Regions from separate parts of the Streptomyces sp. NPDC005435 genome, predicted to be linked through region 2. Evidence: riboswitches for the same ligand, from Rfam matches in the RefSeq annotation. Region 2 holds a riboswitch; the other holds the start of a gene.

Region 1 (6,409 bases), on a different contig from region 2:
TCGCGGGCGTCTTCCCCGCCCGCTGCAAGGACGGTTCCACCCGCCTGGTGGAGTACCGCAAGGGCCGGCTGCACGACCCCGACGGCCGGGTGCTGGGCCTGGCGCTCGCCGCCGACGAGGGCACCGTACGACGCGTCGAGGGCGACCTCGCCCTCTCCGAGCTGCTGATCGACCAGTCCCCGGTCGGGCTCGCGGTGTTCGACACCGATCTGCGCTGGATGCGGATCAACCGCGCCCTGACCACCGCCAACGGGGTCACCGAGCACGAGGTGCGCGGGCGGCGCCTGGAGGACACGCTGCCCGAGCTGGACACCACCGCGATCGAGTCCGCGATGCGACAGGTGCTGCGCACCGGCGAGCCGATCCTCGACCAGCGCACGGTGGGCCGTACCCCGCTCGACCCGGACCACGACCACGCCTGGTCGGAGTCGTACTACCGCATCGAGGACCGGCGCGGGCATCCGCTGGGCGTGGCGGTGTCCGTCGTGGACGTCACCGAACGGCATCTGGCCGCCACCGAGATCGCGGCGGCCCACCGGCACCTCGCCACCCTCACCGAGGCCAGTTCCGGCATCGGCAGCACGCTCGATCTGCAACAGACCGTGCGGGAGCTGGCCGCGGCCGTCGTGCCCCGGTTCGCCGACCTGGCCACCGTCGACGTACTGGACTCCGTGGTCGGACAGCGTTCGCTGGCCCCGCACTCCGGCGAAGGCCACGGCGGCTTCCGTACCCTCGCGGTCGCCGCCGCCCGCCCCGACGGCAGCGACGGCACCGCCGAGCTGCCGGACGGACTCACCGGCTCCGGCTCGTCCCCGCTGCTGTGCCGCAGCGTCCGCGAGGCCGCGCCCGTACTGATCCCCCGCGTGGACGCCGCCGCGCTCCGCGAGCTCGCCCGGGACGAGCAGGCCGCCGAGGCGCTGCGCGGCACCGGGGTCCGCAGCCTCCTGGCCGCGCCCCTGCTGGCCCGGGGCTCCGTGCTCGGCGTGCTCACCCTCTACCGCACCGCCGACACCCGCCCCTTCGACAGCCGCGACCTCCAGCTGGTCTGCGAACTCGTCGGCCGCGCCGCCGTCAGCGTGGACAACGCCCTGCTCTACGGCCGTGAGCGCGAGACCGCGCTCACCCTCCAGCACAGCCTGCTGCCCCAGCAGCCCCCCGACCAGCCCGACGGCCTGGAGATCGCCGTCGGCTACCGGCCCGCGGGCAGCGGCACCGAGGTCGGCGGCGACTGGTACGACGTACTGCCGCTCAACGACGGCCGGGTCGGACTCGTGGTCGGCGACGTCATGGGCAGCGGCATACGCGCCGCCGCGATCATGGGTCAGCTGCGCACCACCACCCGCGCCCTGGCCCGCCTCGACCTCCCGCCCGCCGAACTGCTCGGGCACCTCGACGAGACGGCGGCCGGCCTGAGCGAGTCCTTCGCCACCTGCGTCTACGCCGTCTGCGACCCCAAGCGCGGCACCTGTGTGCTGTCCAGCGCCGGACATCTGCCGCCCGTGCTCGTCCAGCCCGGACAGGGCGCCCGGCTCCTCACCCTGCCCACCGCCGCCCCGCTGGGCGTGGGCGGCGTACCGTTCGGGACGCTGGAGACGAAACTGCCCGAGGGCTCCCTGCTGGCCCTCTACACGGACGGCCTCGTGGAGTCCCGGCACGACGCCATCGACGTCGGCATCGAGGCCCTGAGCCGCGCGCTGGAAGGAGCCGCCGGCTCCACCGCGTCCGCCGGCTCCACCGCGCCCACCGGCCCCACCACCCCCGCCGGCTCGCTCCAGGACATCTGCGACATGCTCCTCGACACCCTCGACCAGTCCGCCGGGGACGACACGGCCCTCCTCCTGGCCCGCCTCGGCCCGCCCGGGGGAGCGGAGTAGGGCTCACCGTTTGCCCGGGCCCCCGGCCGGTTCGACAATGGACGCAGCACTCGCGGCGATGAGGCTCGCCGTAACCGCGGGCGCGTACGCCCGCTGATGGCCTCTGCCGGCACACCCGCACGTCATACGCGAGGAGGTCGGCATGACGATGCCCGACGACATGATGCTCCGCTGCTCCACCATCCTCTTCCGGGGACAGTGCGTGCTGCTCGTCCACCGCACCGCCCAGGGCCTGGACGACTGGGTGCTGCCCGGCGGCACCCCCCGGATGGGCGAGAGCATGGCCGCGTGCGCCCGCCGCGAGCTGCGCGAGGAGACCGGCCTCGCGGTGGAACCGACACGCGTCGCCTTCGTGCTGGAGGCCGTCGACCCCGACAGCAGACAGCGCACCGTCGACCTGGTCTTCGCCGCCGACGGCTCCGCCCACGGCCAGAACCCGGTGGCCCGCGAGCCGGGCATGACACCCGAGTTCGTGCCCTTCGCCCGGCTGCGCGCCCTCGACCTCAAGCCGCCCCTGGCCGGACACCTGCCCGGCTTCTACCACCACGGCGCCCGCCGCTACGCCCCCTACCTCGGCAACCTCTGGCGCCCCAACGACACCGCCTCCCGCATCAGACGCGCCACCACTTTCTTCCGCCGTACCCCGCGCCCCGCCCCCGAACTGGACTGACGGCACCCGCGGAACCGGCCGGCCGGAGGAACGAGGCGCTCCCATGACCGACCCGCACTGGCTCTTCGGCGACCAGCTCGGCCCCCACTTCCTCACCGGCGACGACGCCCCCGCCCGCGACGCCCCCCTCGTCATGATCGAGGCCCGCTCGGTCTTCCGGCGCCGCCGCTTCCACCGCGCCAAGGCCCACCTGGTCCTCTCCGCGATGCGCCACCGCGCCGCCGAACTGGGCGACCGCGTCCGCTACGTCCGCGCCGAGACCTACCGCGAGGGCCTCGGCGAAGCCGTCGGCGACACCCCCGTGACCGTCCACCACCCCACCTCACGCGCCGCCCTGCGCCTGGTCCGCTCCCTGGACCGGGTCCGCGTGCTGCCCACCCCCGCCTTCCTCATCCCGCACGACGCCTTCCGCGCCTGGGCCGACGGCCGCGACGGACGACGGCTGCGCCAGGAGGACTTCTACCGCTGGGTCCGCCGCGAACTCGGCCTCCTCATGGACGGCGACACCCCGGCAGGCGGCCGCTGGAACCACGACCACGCCAACCGCGAACCCCCGCCCAAGGGCGCGAGCACCCTGGGCGCCCCCGCCCCGTACCGGCCCCGCGAGGACGACATCGACGCCGAGGTCCGCGCCGACCTCGACCGCTGGGAACAGCGCGACGGCATCCGCTTCACGGGCCGCGACGGCCCCCGCCGCTTCCCCGCCTCCCGCCGCGAGGCCGTCGCCGCGCTGCGCCGCTTCACCGCACACCGGCTCGCCGGATTCGGCCCGCACGAGGACGCCATGCTCGCCGCCGACCCGGTCATGAGCCACAGCCTGCTCTCGTCCTCCCTCAACCTCGGCCTCCTCGACCCCGCCGAGACCGTCGCCGCCGCCGAGGACGCCTGGCGCTCCGGGCACGCGCCCGTGCACAGCGCCGAGGGGTTCGTACGGCAGATCGCCGGCTGGCGCGAGTACGTCTGGCACCTCTACTGGTACTTCGGCGAGGACTACCGCCACCGCAACGCCCTGCGCCACCACGCCCCGCTGCCCGACTGGTTCGACGGCCTCGACGCCGACGCCGTCACCGCCCGCTGCCTGGCCACCGCCCTCGCCCAGGTCCGCGACACCGGCTGGACCCACCACATCCCGCGCCTGATGCTGCTCGGCAGCCACGCCCTCCAGCGGGGCTGGGACCCGGCCGCGGTGACCGACTGGTTCCACCGCAGCTTCGTCGACGGCTACGACTGGGTGATGCTGCCCAACGTCGTCGGCATGTCCCAGTACGCCGACGGCGGCCGCATGACCACCAAGCCGTACACCTCCGGGGGCGCCTACATCCACCGGATGAGCGACCTGTGCGACGGCTGCGCGTACCGCCCGGGCGACCGCACCGGCGCGCGGGCCTGCCCCTTCACCACCGGCTACTGGTCCTTCGTCCACCGCCACCGCGCCGTCCTCGCCGGCAACCCGCGCACCGCGCGCGCCGTCCAGGGCCTGGACCGGCTCGGCGACCTGGACGAGGTACTGCGCACAGAGCGGGGGCGCGGCGCCGGACCCCCGTGACGCCGCGCCCCGATCCCGCACGTCCTCAGCTCAGCTCGGCGCCCTTGGCCGCGGCCTGCTCCTCGGTGCGCGCGCCACCGGTCGCGAGCGTGCCGCCCGCGCTCTCCAGGTGCGCCCGCACGAACCACTGGAACTGCTCCAGGTCCCGCAGCTGCTCGATCAGCAGATCCTCGGTGGCGGGGTCGATGTCGCCCGCCTCCTTGACCGCGGCCCGTACGCCTTCGATCACCCCGGTGTAGACGAGGTCGAGAGCACCCAGATGGGCGATGGCGTCGCCCCGGCCGATCGAGTAGTCGTCCCAGGTGCGCTCCGCCACCAGCCTGCCCGGCGTACCCTGTGCGACCCCGCCCAGCGCCGCGATGCGCTCCGCCACGTCGTCGGCCATCTCGCGCACCCGGTCCACCTGCGGGTCGATCATCTCGTGCACGGCGATGAAGTGCGGCCCGACGACGTTCCAGTGCACGTGCTTGAGCGTCAGATGCAGATCGTTGAGCGCGTGCAGCCGCAGCCGCAGCACCCCGATCAGCCGCCCCGCCGCCTCGCGCTCGATACCGGGGACGGTGTACTTCGGGGTCAGGTCCTTGATCTCCTTCGTCATGGTTCCACCTCGGGTCTCTCGCGGGCGTTGCGTTCCTTGCCCGATCACGGGTGCCCCGGTCCGGCGCGGTCAGACCTGCCGGGTTTCCGGCCGGCCGGTTCCCGGTTCACTGTCGTCGGCGTTGTCGGCCGGTTTCCGGTCCCGGCCAAGCCGGACGGCGCCCGGCTACGGATTCCCCACGGCGGCCGACGATCACGGCGGGAGACGATCACGGTGGCCGACGATCACGACGGCCGGCCGTCACGACAGGCGACGACCACCACAGCGGGGAGCACGGCGGATGACCACGGACAGGACGGCGACGGACGACCGGCGGACGGAAAGCGCCCTGCTGGTACGGCACGCACCCGAGACCGTACGGGCCGCCGTCCTCACCGCCCACGGCGGCCGCGCCGAGGACCACACCCTCTCCCGCCCCTGGCACCTCGCCGCGCTGCGGATGCGCTCCCTCCTGCGCGCGGTCGGCACCGGCCTGCCCCCGGACCACGTCCTGCTCGGCGAGGTCCGCTACCGCCACCGGGGCTGGAACGACGGCGCCGCCGCCGACGACGTCCGCCGCGCCCTCGCCGAACTGGCGGCCCGCTACGGCCCCGTCCCCGTCGTCCTCGTCGGCCACTCGATGGGCGGCCGGGCCGCCGTACGCGTGGCCGGCCACCCCGCCGTATGCGGCGTGCTCGCCCTCGCCCCCTGGCTGCCGCCCGGCGAACCCGTCGCCCACCTCGACGGCGCCCGGCTGCTCGTCCTCCACGGCGACGCCGACCACGTCACCTCCGCGGCGGACTCCACCCGCTTCGTCCAGCGGGCGCGCGCCGAGGGGGCCCGCGCCGGGATGGCCGTCCTCGACGGCACCGACCACGCCATGCTGCGCCGCCTGCCCACCTGGCACACCCTCGCCGCCGAGGCCGTCTCGGACCTGCTGCGCACCCGGCCCGTCCCCGGGGGCCTGGTCGCCCGGACCACCACGTCCGACGCCCCGGCCGTACATCTCTAGACCCAGACATACCGGGACGCATCCGAACCCGGCGTACGACATGAAACAGATCCATGGAAGGCGGCCGTAGACCCCGGTGGCCGCAGTCCCTCCCGAGGACGAGGAGGAACCGTCCATGTTCACGGTCGACCCGGCCGGCCTCACCGCGATCCTGGCCGCCGCGGACCCCGATCAGCTGCTGCCCGCGCGGGAGCAGATGGCGTTCACCCTGGGCTTCCACATCATCCTGGTGCCCTTCGGCGTGGCGCTGACCTCCCTCATGCTGATCGCCAACTACCGGGGGCTGCGCAAGGGCGACGAGGCGGCCCTGCTCCTCGCCCGGCGCTGGTCGAAGGTCGCCGCCGTGCTCTTCGCGGTCGGCGCCATCACCGGCACCGTCCTCTCCTTCGAACTGGGCATCCTCTGGCCCGGCCTGATGAAGACCTACGGCGCCGCCTTCGGCTTCCCGTTCGCCATCGAGGGCCTCTTCTTCTTCCTGGAGGCCATCTTCGTCGCCATCTACATCTACGGCTGGGACCGGATGCGCCCCTGGGCCCACTTCTGGGCGGGTGTGCCCGTGGCGCTGGCCAGCGTCGGCGGAGCGGCCGCCGTCATCGCGGCCAACAGCTGGATGAACCAGCCCGGCGGCATCACGATGCGCGACGGCAAGGTGATCGACGTACGCCCGGCCGAGGTCTTCTTCAACGGCGCCTTCTGGTGGCAGTTCTGGCACATGCTGCTCGCCGCCTAC
Region 2 (6,409 bases):
CGGCGGTGTGCTGCTGGAGCGCGTAGAGCCGGGCGTTGTCCAGCGCGAGGCCCGCCCGGTGGCCGAGGTCGGCCGCGAGCGCCTGTTCCTGCTCGTCGAAGCGGGTCGCCGGGGCGCGCCGGACGAAGGTCAGCGCGCCGAGCGCCTGCCGGCGGGCGCGCAGGGGCACGATCAGCGCGGTTTCCGCGCCCAGGCTGCGGTACAGCCGCCACTGCGCGGCACGCAGCGGGTCGTCCGGCTCCGGGCCGCCGAAGCGGTCGACCACCACGGGGCCCGCGCCGCGCAGCACCTTGGCCAGTTCGGCCGCCGACTCGCCCGGCGCCGGCAGGGAGGCGCCCGGCAGCACCCGTACCGCCCGCTCCGGGTCACGGTCCGTGACGGTCAGCCGCCGCAGGCCGTCGCCCTCGATCACGTCGATGACGCAGGCGTCGGCCAGATTGGGCACCACCACCCGGGCCAGCCGGCGCAGCGCCTCCCCGGCGTCCAGACTGGACGCCAGCGCGCGGCTCGCCTCGGCCAGCAGCCGCAGCCGCGCCGCCGAGGCCTCCGGTGCCTCGGGGGCGGACGCGTCGGACCCGGCCTCCGGCTGTGGTGGATCGTCCCGCTTCATCGCACTCCCTCCGTCCTGTCTCCTTTGTAACCTTTGTCGTCCGTGGTTCGGAAACCTCAGCGTGTTGGCCTCCGGCGGGTTGGCGGCTCGACGGCTCGACGGCTCGACCGCTCTGCAGCCCGGCGGCTCGGTGGCTCGGCGGGCTCGGTGCCATGTGCCCAGCCCTCGCCGGTCCTCCGCGCCGGGCGCATGATGGAAGAGGCGATGAGGCTCGCCCTTGACCGCACTCCCGTGCTGATGGCCTCTACCGAACGGCGACGGACGCCACCGCGCCCGCCCGCCGACCGTCACGACCCGGGAGGTGCCCTCGCCGGCCCCCTGGCTGTCAAGGAGCCCGTCATGCCCGTCCGCAGACTCGTCCTCGACGTGGACAAGACGATCGCCGAACCCGATCTGATCCACCTCGCCCTCGTCATCGAGGCCGCGCCCGGCGTCCAGGCCGTGAACATCGCGGTCACGGAGATCGACATCGAGACCGTCGGCACCAACGTCACCGTGGAGGGCGACGACATCGACGTCGCGGCGCTCACCCGGGCCATCGAGCGGACCGGCGCCGTGGTGCACAGCATCGACGAGGTCGTGGCCGGTGTGTACACGGTGGAGAACAAGCCCCGGTCGCGATGACCGGCCAACTGGGCAGTGTGGAGCGGAAGTTCCGTGAACTGGCGGCGCAGTCCACCCTGCCGCTCGTGCTCGGCCTGGTGGACGGCCTCCTCAACGCCCTCACCCTCGCCGCGGCCTCGCTGGTCGGTTCCGGCGCGCCCGTCACTGCCGGGCTCGCAGTCCGGGTGGGGCTGGCGGCGCTCACGACCGCCGCGTTCGCGGTCTTCGTCGCCGACTACGCCGACCGGCGGGCGTATCTCATGCGCGCCTCACGGCAGTTGAACCTCACCCGCCGGGGCCAGCTGGCCACCACCCGGCTCGGCCGCCTCGCGACCCTGCGCTCCCTGCTGGCCACCGTGATCGCCTGCACGGCGAGTTTCGCGGGGGCCACGCTTCCGCTGCTGGCCGGTGCCGCGCTGCCCGGCTTCTCCTGGGTCGTGGCCGTGCTGGCCGTCGTCGCGCTCGCGGTGCTGGGGGCGGCGCTGGGGCGCCTGTTCGCGGGGAGCGTGGTGCGGTGGGCGGGGGTGCTGGGGGCGGGCGGGGTGGCGGTGACGTGGATCGGGGTGTGGCTGCACATCGCGTGAGGCGCCCCGAAGTCACGGGCGGCGGCCGGCCGATCGGCCGCTCACCCCGGGCACCCCGTCAGCCGTTCGTACGCCCGTCGTGCCTCCGTCAGGAACTCCTCCGCCGCCGCGGCCCCCTCGAAGTCCATGACGCGCCAGCGGTGGGAGCGGTCGAAGCGGCGCAGCACGGTGGCGACGGTGTCCTCGTCGGCGTGCCAGACGCGCAGGGCGCTCACGTCGGCGAGGGACGCGAAGTTCGCGTCGTGCGCGGGCACGCACAGCACGCGGGTCTCCGGGCGGCCGTCCACCAGCGCGTGCAGCAGGGCCACGGGGCGGGCCCGTACGGTACGGTCCGGCAGGGCGGGTTCCTCCATGAGCAGCAGGACCGGGACCGTACCGCCCTGGCCGGTGAGGGTGCCGCCGGCGCTGCCCGAGCCGACCGGGTATCCGGTCACCCGGGTCGAGCCCGCGCTCATCAGGTCGTGGCCGTCCGAGCCGTCGGGCGGGGCGAACGGCGAGCCGATCGTCGCGTCCACCGTGACCAGGAACTCCATCGCAGTCACCTCCCGTGGTGCGCACACCCTCCACGCAGAGGCCATCAGCACGGTCGTCGTACGCCCGGCCGTGCGGTCACAGGGCGAGCCCCATCGCCCCCGGCACCACCATTCTTCCCACGAGGGGGTGGGCGGCAACCATGTGGAGGGGATCTGTCGTGACCGGTGCCGTACGGCTCGCATGCCCCGTTCGGCGTACGCTGGATGCCTGCCGCGGCGTCATGCCGGGCATACTGCGAATGCGCCGAGCGCGCCGGTGATGGGGCTCACCGTGAACCGCGGCATCCGCCGCTGACGGTCCCTGGTCCAACGCTGTGACCAGGAGGAACGATGCCCGTACCCGCCGCTTTGCCGCCCTTCGGTGAGACTCCCCGCCGCGGCCGCCATCCGCCCGCGCCGTACGGACCCGCGCCCATGCCCGGCCGTACGCGCACGCCGGGCGACGACACCCGCCACCAGGAGAACCGATGGAACTCGACGTGATCGTGGAAATCCCTCAGGGGTCGCGCAACAAGTACGAGATGGACCACGAACTGCACCGCATCCGTCTGGACCGGATGCTGTTCACCTCCACGCAGTACCCGGCCGACTACGGCTACATCGACGGCACCCTCGGCGGCGACGGCGACCCGCTGGACGCGCTCGTGCTGACCGGCGAGCCGACGTTTCCCGGCTGTGTCGTGGAGTGCCGGGCGGTCGGCATGTTCGTCATGCGCGACGAGCACGGCCCCGACGAGAAGATCCTCTGCGTCCCCGCGCACGACCCGCGCTACGCCGACGTGCAGGACATCGGTGACATCCCCGACTTCGACCGGATGGAGATCACCCACTTCTTCGAGGTCTACAAGGACCTGGAGCCCGGCAAGTCCGTCGAGGGTTCGCACTGGGAGGGCCGCGAGCAGGCGTACGCGGAGATCGCCGCCTCCCGTGCCCGCGCGGCCGAACCGGCCCGGCAGGGGGCCTGAGCCTTCGCGCGCCCAACTCCGGGGTGTGCGCGTACTGTTCGCGCTCCACTCGTTCAGGCGCGGATGGCTCCCTCCGGTGCCGGGCTCGCGTCGGGCGCGGTGGCGGGCCACTCCTCGGCGAGGACGGCCCACACCTCCTTGTCGAGCCGCACGCCCCGGTGCGGATAGCGCTGCCGCAGCACGCCCTCGCGGGTCAGGCCGAGGCGGCGCGCGGCCTCGGTGCTGCGGGTGTTGCCCGACGCGGCCATCCACTCGACGCGGTTCATCCCGCGCTCGCGGAAGGCCCAGTCGATCAGGACCCGGCAGGCCCGGTTCACCAGACCGCGTCCCTCGCCGGCGGCCTCCAGCCAGCAGCCGATCTCGCACACCCCGGAGGCGGTGTCGAAGTGGGTGAACATGACACCGCCGACCAGGGTGCCCTCCAGCCAGATGCCGTAGATCCGGCCGGAGTCCGCGGCCTGGCGGTCGGCGTACCGCTGGAGCGTGGCGGTGGCGGTTGCGAGGTCCGTGCTGAAGCCGGCCCAGGGTATCCACGGGTCCACCGTGGGCCGGGCGCGGTCGATGTGCGCCAGGAACTCCTCGGCCTGCCAGGGCTCCAGCGGGCGGAGCTGGGCGTCGTCGGTGAGCGGCAGGGCGAACACGGGCGCCTCCTGGGTACGTAACAAGCGTTCGGTACGTAAGGTAGCAGCATGCCGCCCGCACCCGTCGACCATGAATCCCGCCGTGAGGACGTGAGCCGTGCCGTGTGGCAGGTGCTCGCGGAGAAGGGGTTCGGCGGGCTGACCCTGCGTGCCGTCGCCGCCGAGATGGGTGTCTCCACCGGGCTGCTCATGCACTACTTCCCGGCCAAGCGCGCCCTCATCGCGCACGCCCTGAGCCTGCTGGAGAGCAACACGGCGGGGCGGCCGCGCCGCGAGCACCCCGCCCCCGGTCTCGCCACCGTCCGGGTCATGCTCCTCGACATCCTGCCGCTGACCCCCGACGACACCGCCCGCAACCGCATCTGGGTCAGCTCCTGGGACCTGTCCCTGGCCGACGACGCCCTCGCCGCCGAACAGGCCGACCGTTACACGCGGTTGCGCGCGACCCTGAGCCCGCACCTCGCGGCCGCCCGTGACGCGGGAGAACTCCCCGCCGGTGCAGACCCGGACCAACTCGCCGCCACGGCGGTCGCGTTCATCCACGGGCTGGTCGTCCAGGCGCTCTTCGACCCCGCCCGGTTCCCGGAGGACGTCCAGACCGCGATGCTCGACGGGTTCCTCGCCTCTCTCGCGACGGACTGAACCCGGGGCTCCGGTACCGGTCAAGGGGGCGTCGTGGCACCGCGAGTGGCGCCCGGAGCGGTCGGCGCCCCGCTAGCGTTGCTCCGTATGACGGACACTCAGATTGACATCACCGAGGACCTGATCCGGGAGCTGCTGCGTGAGCAGTGTCCCGATCTCGCGGAGCGCCCTCTCCAGCTCGGGGCGCTCGGCTGGGACAACCAGGTGTGGCGGCTCGGCGACGATCTCGCGGTCCGGATGCCCTGGGCGACGCGGTCGGCGGACGCGCTGTTGCGCAAGGAACACACCTGGCTGCCGGGGCTCGCCCCGCGTCTTCCGCTGCCGATTCCCGTACCGCAGCGGCTCGGTGAGCCCTCGGAACGGTTCCCACGCCCCTGGCTCGTCACCACCTGGGTACCGGGCGAGCCCGCCGACCGCGCCCCCGCGACGCGCCCGGCGGAGGCGGCCGCCACTCTGGCCGCCTTCCTGACCGCGCTCCACCGCCCGGCCCCCGAGGACGCGCCCGTCGGCCGTGACCGGGGCGGCGTACTGGCCGACACCGCCGAGCACTTCACCGGGGCACTCGACTCCGCCGCCGACCTGGGCCTGGTCCCCGACCCGGACGCCGTCCGCGCCGTCTGGGAGGACGCCGCCGACGCGCCCGTCTGGACGGGCCCCCGCCTCTGGCTCCACGGCGACCTCCATCCGGCCAACGTCCTCACCGCCAACGGCAGTTTCTGCGGTGTCATCGACTTCGGCGACCTCTTCGCGGGCGACCCGGCCTTCGACCTCGCCGCCGGGTGGATCCTGCTGCCGGACGGCGCCGTCGATCTCTTTCACGCCGCCTACCGCCCCGCTCCGGACGCCGCGACCCTCCGCCGCGCCCGTGGCTGGGCGGTGCTGCGGGCGCTGGCCGGCCTCCACATCGGGCACGCGGGGGATGAGGGGCGGCCCGGGGGCAAACCGACCTGGGGGCCGCCGGGGCGGGCGTCGCTGGAGCGGCTCATCGCGACGGTGCGTCGGTGAGTCGGGCCTCGTGAGCTGGGAGTTGTCCGGTCGGGGACTCCTCGGGCGTCAGGGGCATGTGCGCCGAGCCCATGTGGCGGCGCGCTGGTCCTGGAGGCCGCTCTGAGACACTCGACCCGTGGAGTGGTTCGAGCAGGTTCGGGCAGCGGAGCAGCGGCGGGACTGGGATGCGGCGATCGCGCTGGTAAGCGCACACGCCGAGTGCCATTCCATCGATCCCTGTCGGCACAACAACCATCTGTGGCACATGGATCTGCTCGTCTCCGCGGAACGGTTCCCGGAACTCACCGAGCGCGCTCTCACGGATGTCCACGCACGCCGGAGACTCAACACCGCCCTGCGTGAGCGGGGGATGGAGGCGGCGCTGCGCGACCGGGCCGAGGGCGGTGACCGGGGTGCCCTGTACGCCCTGGTGCGGCTGCTGTGCGAGACGAGCCGGATCCGGGAGGCCGAGCGGGCGGTCCAGGACCTCGGCCCGGACCATCAGTACGCGCACCAGCTCGTGGCCGGCTTCCGGTCACCGTCGAGCGGTGCGCGGTGACGCGCTTCGGGCGAGGCCGTCAGCGGAAGTCGTAGTCCTCGTCCATGCCACTGGAGAGCCAGATTTCCTCGGCTCCGGCGAACGAGTAGTCCTCGGGATCCTCGTCGTAGTCGATCGAGTCCGGCCCCTCGATGTGATCGTCGCCGATCGTGCACCGGCAGGGGAACAGCTCCTGCGTGAGGTCACCGTTGACGATGCTGTTGACGGCGCGGTCGTGCAAAGGTCCCGTGGGCATGCCCCGATGCTACAGAGTCGGCCAACTCGCCCTCGCGGGCTGTCCCGTAA

Evidence for each region. Region 2 has a riboswitch for fluoride ahead of AB0898_RS15875 (DUF211 domain-containing protein). Riboswitches for the same ligand answer to the same signal wherever they lie in the genome.
Region 1: linked by a shared signal. The riboswitch ahead of AB0898_RS14255 (NUDIX hydrolase) and the one ahead of AB0898_RS15875 (DUF211 domain-containing protein) in region 2 are both predicted to bind fluoride.

Annotation. Positions count from the first base shown of each region.
Region 1 is NZ_JBEXEQ010000009.1:270,694-277,102, forward strand. It holds gene AB0898_RS14250 (SpoIIE family protein phosphatase) at 1-1,874, shown strand, start outside; fluoride riboswitch at 1,920-1,987, shown strand; gene AB0898_RS14255 (NUDIX hydrolase) at 2,017-2,544, shown strand; gene AB0898_RS14260 (cryptochrome/photolyase family protein) at 2,588-4,090, shown strand; gene AB0898_RS14265 (DNA starvation/stationary phase protection protein) at 4,116-4,688, opposite strand; gene AB0898_RS14270 (alpha/beta fold hydrolase) at 4,969-5,679, shown strand; gene AB0898_RS14275 (cytochrome ubiquinol oxidase subunit I) at 5,795-6,409, shown strand, end outside.
Region 2 is NZ_JBEXEQ010000011.1:77,660-84,068, reverse strand. It holds gene AB0898_RS15880 (GAF domain-containing SpoIIE family protein phosphatase) at 1-610, opposite strand, end outside; fluoride riboswitch at 802-864, shown strand; gene AB0898_RS15875 (DUF211 domain-containing protein) at 950-1,234, shown strand; gene AB0898_RS15870 (hypothetical protein) at 1,231-1,797, shown strand; gene AB0898_RS15865 (inorganic diphosphatase) at 1,839-2,330, opposite strand; gene AB0898_RS15860 (inorganic diphosphatase) at 2,798-3,295, shown strand; gene AB0898_RS15855 (GNAT family protein) at 3,349-3,936, opposite strand; gene AB0898_RS15850 (TetR/AcrR family transcriptional regulator) at 3,985-4,578, shown strand; gene AB0898_RS15845 (aminoglycoside phosphotransferase family protein) at 4,666-5,583, shown strand; gene AB0898_RS15840 (hypothetical protein) at 5,702-6,124, shown strand; gene AB0898_RS15835 (hypothetical protein) at 6,144-6,359, opposite strand.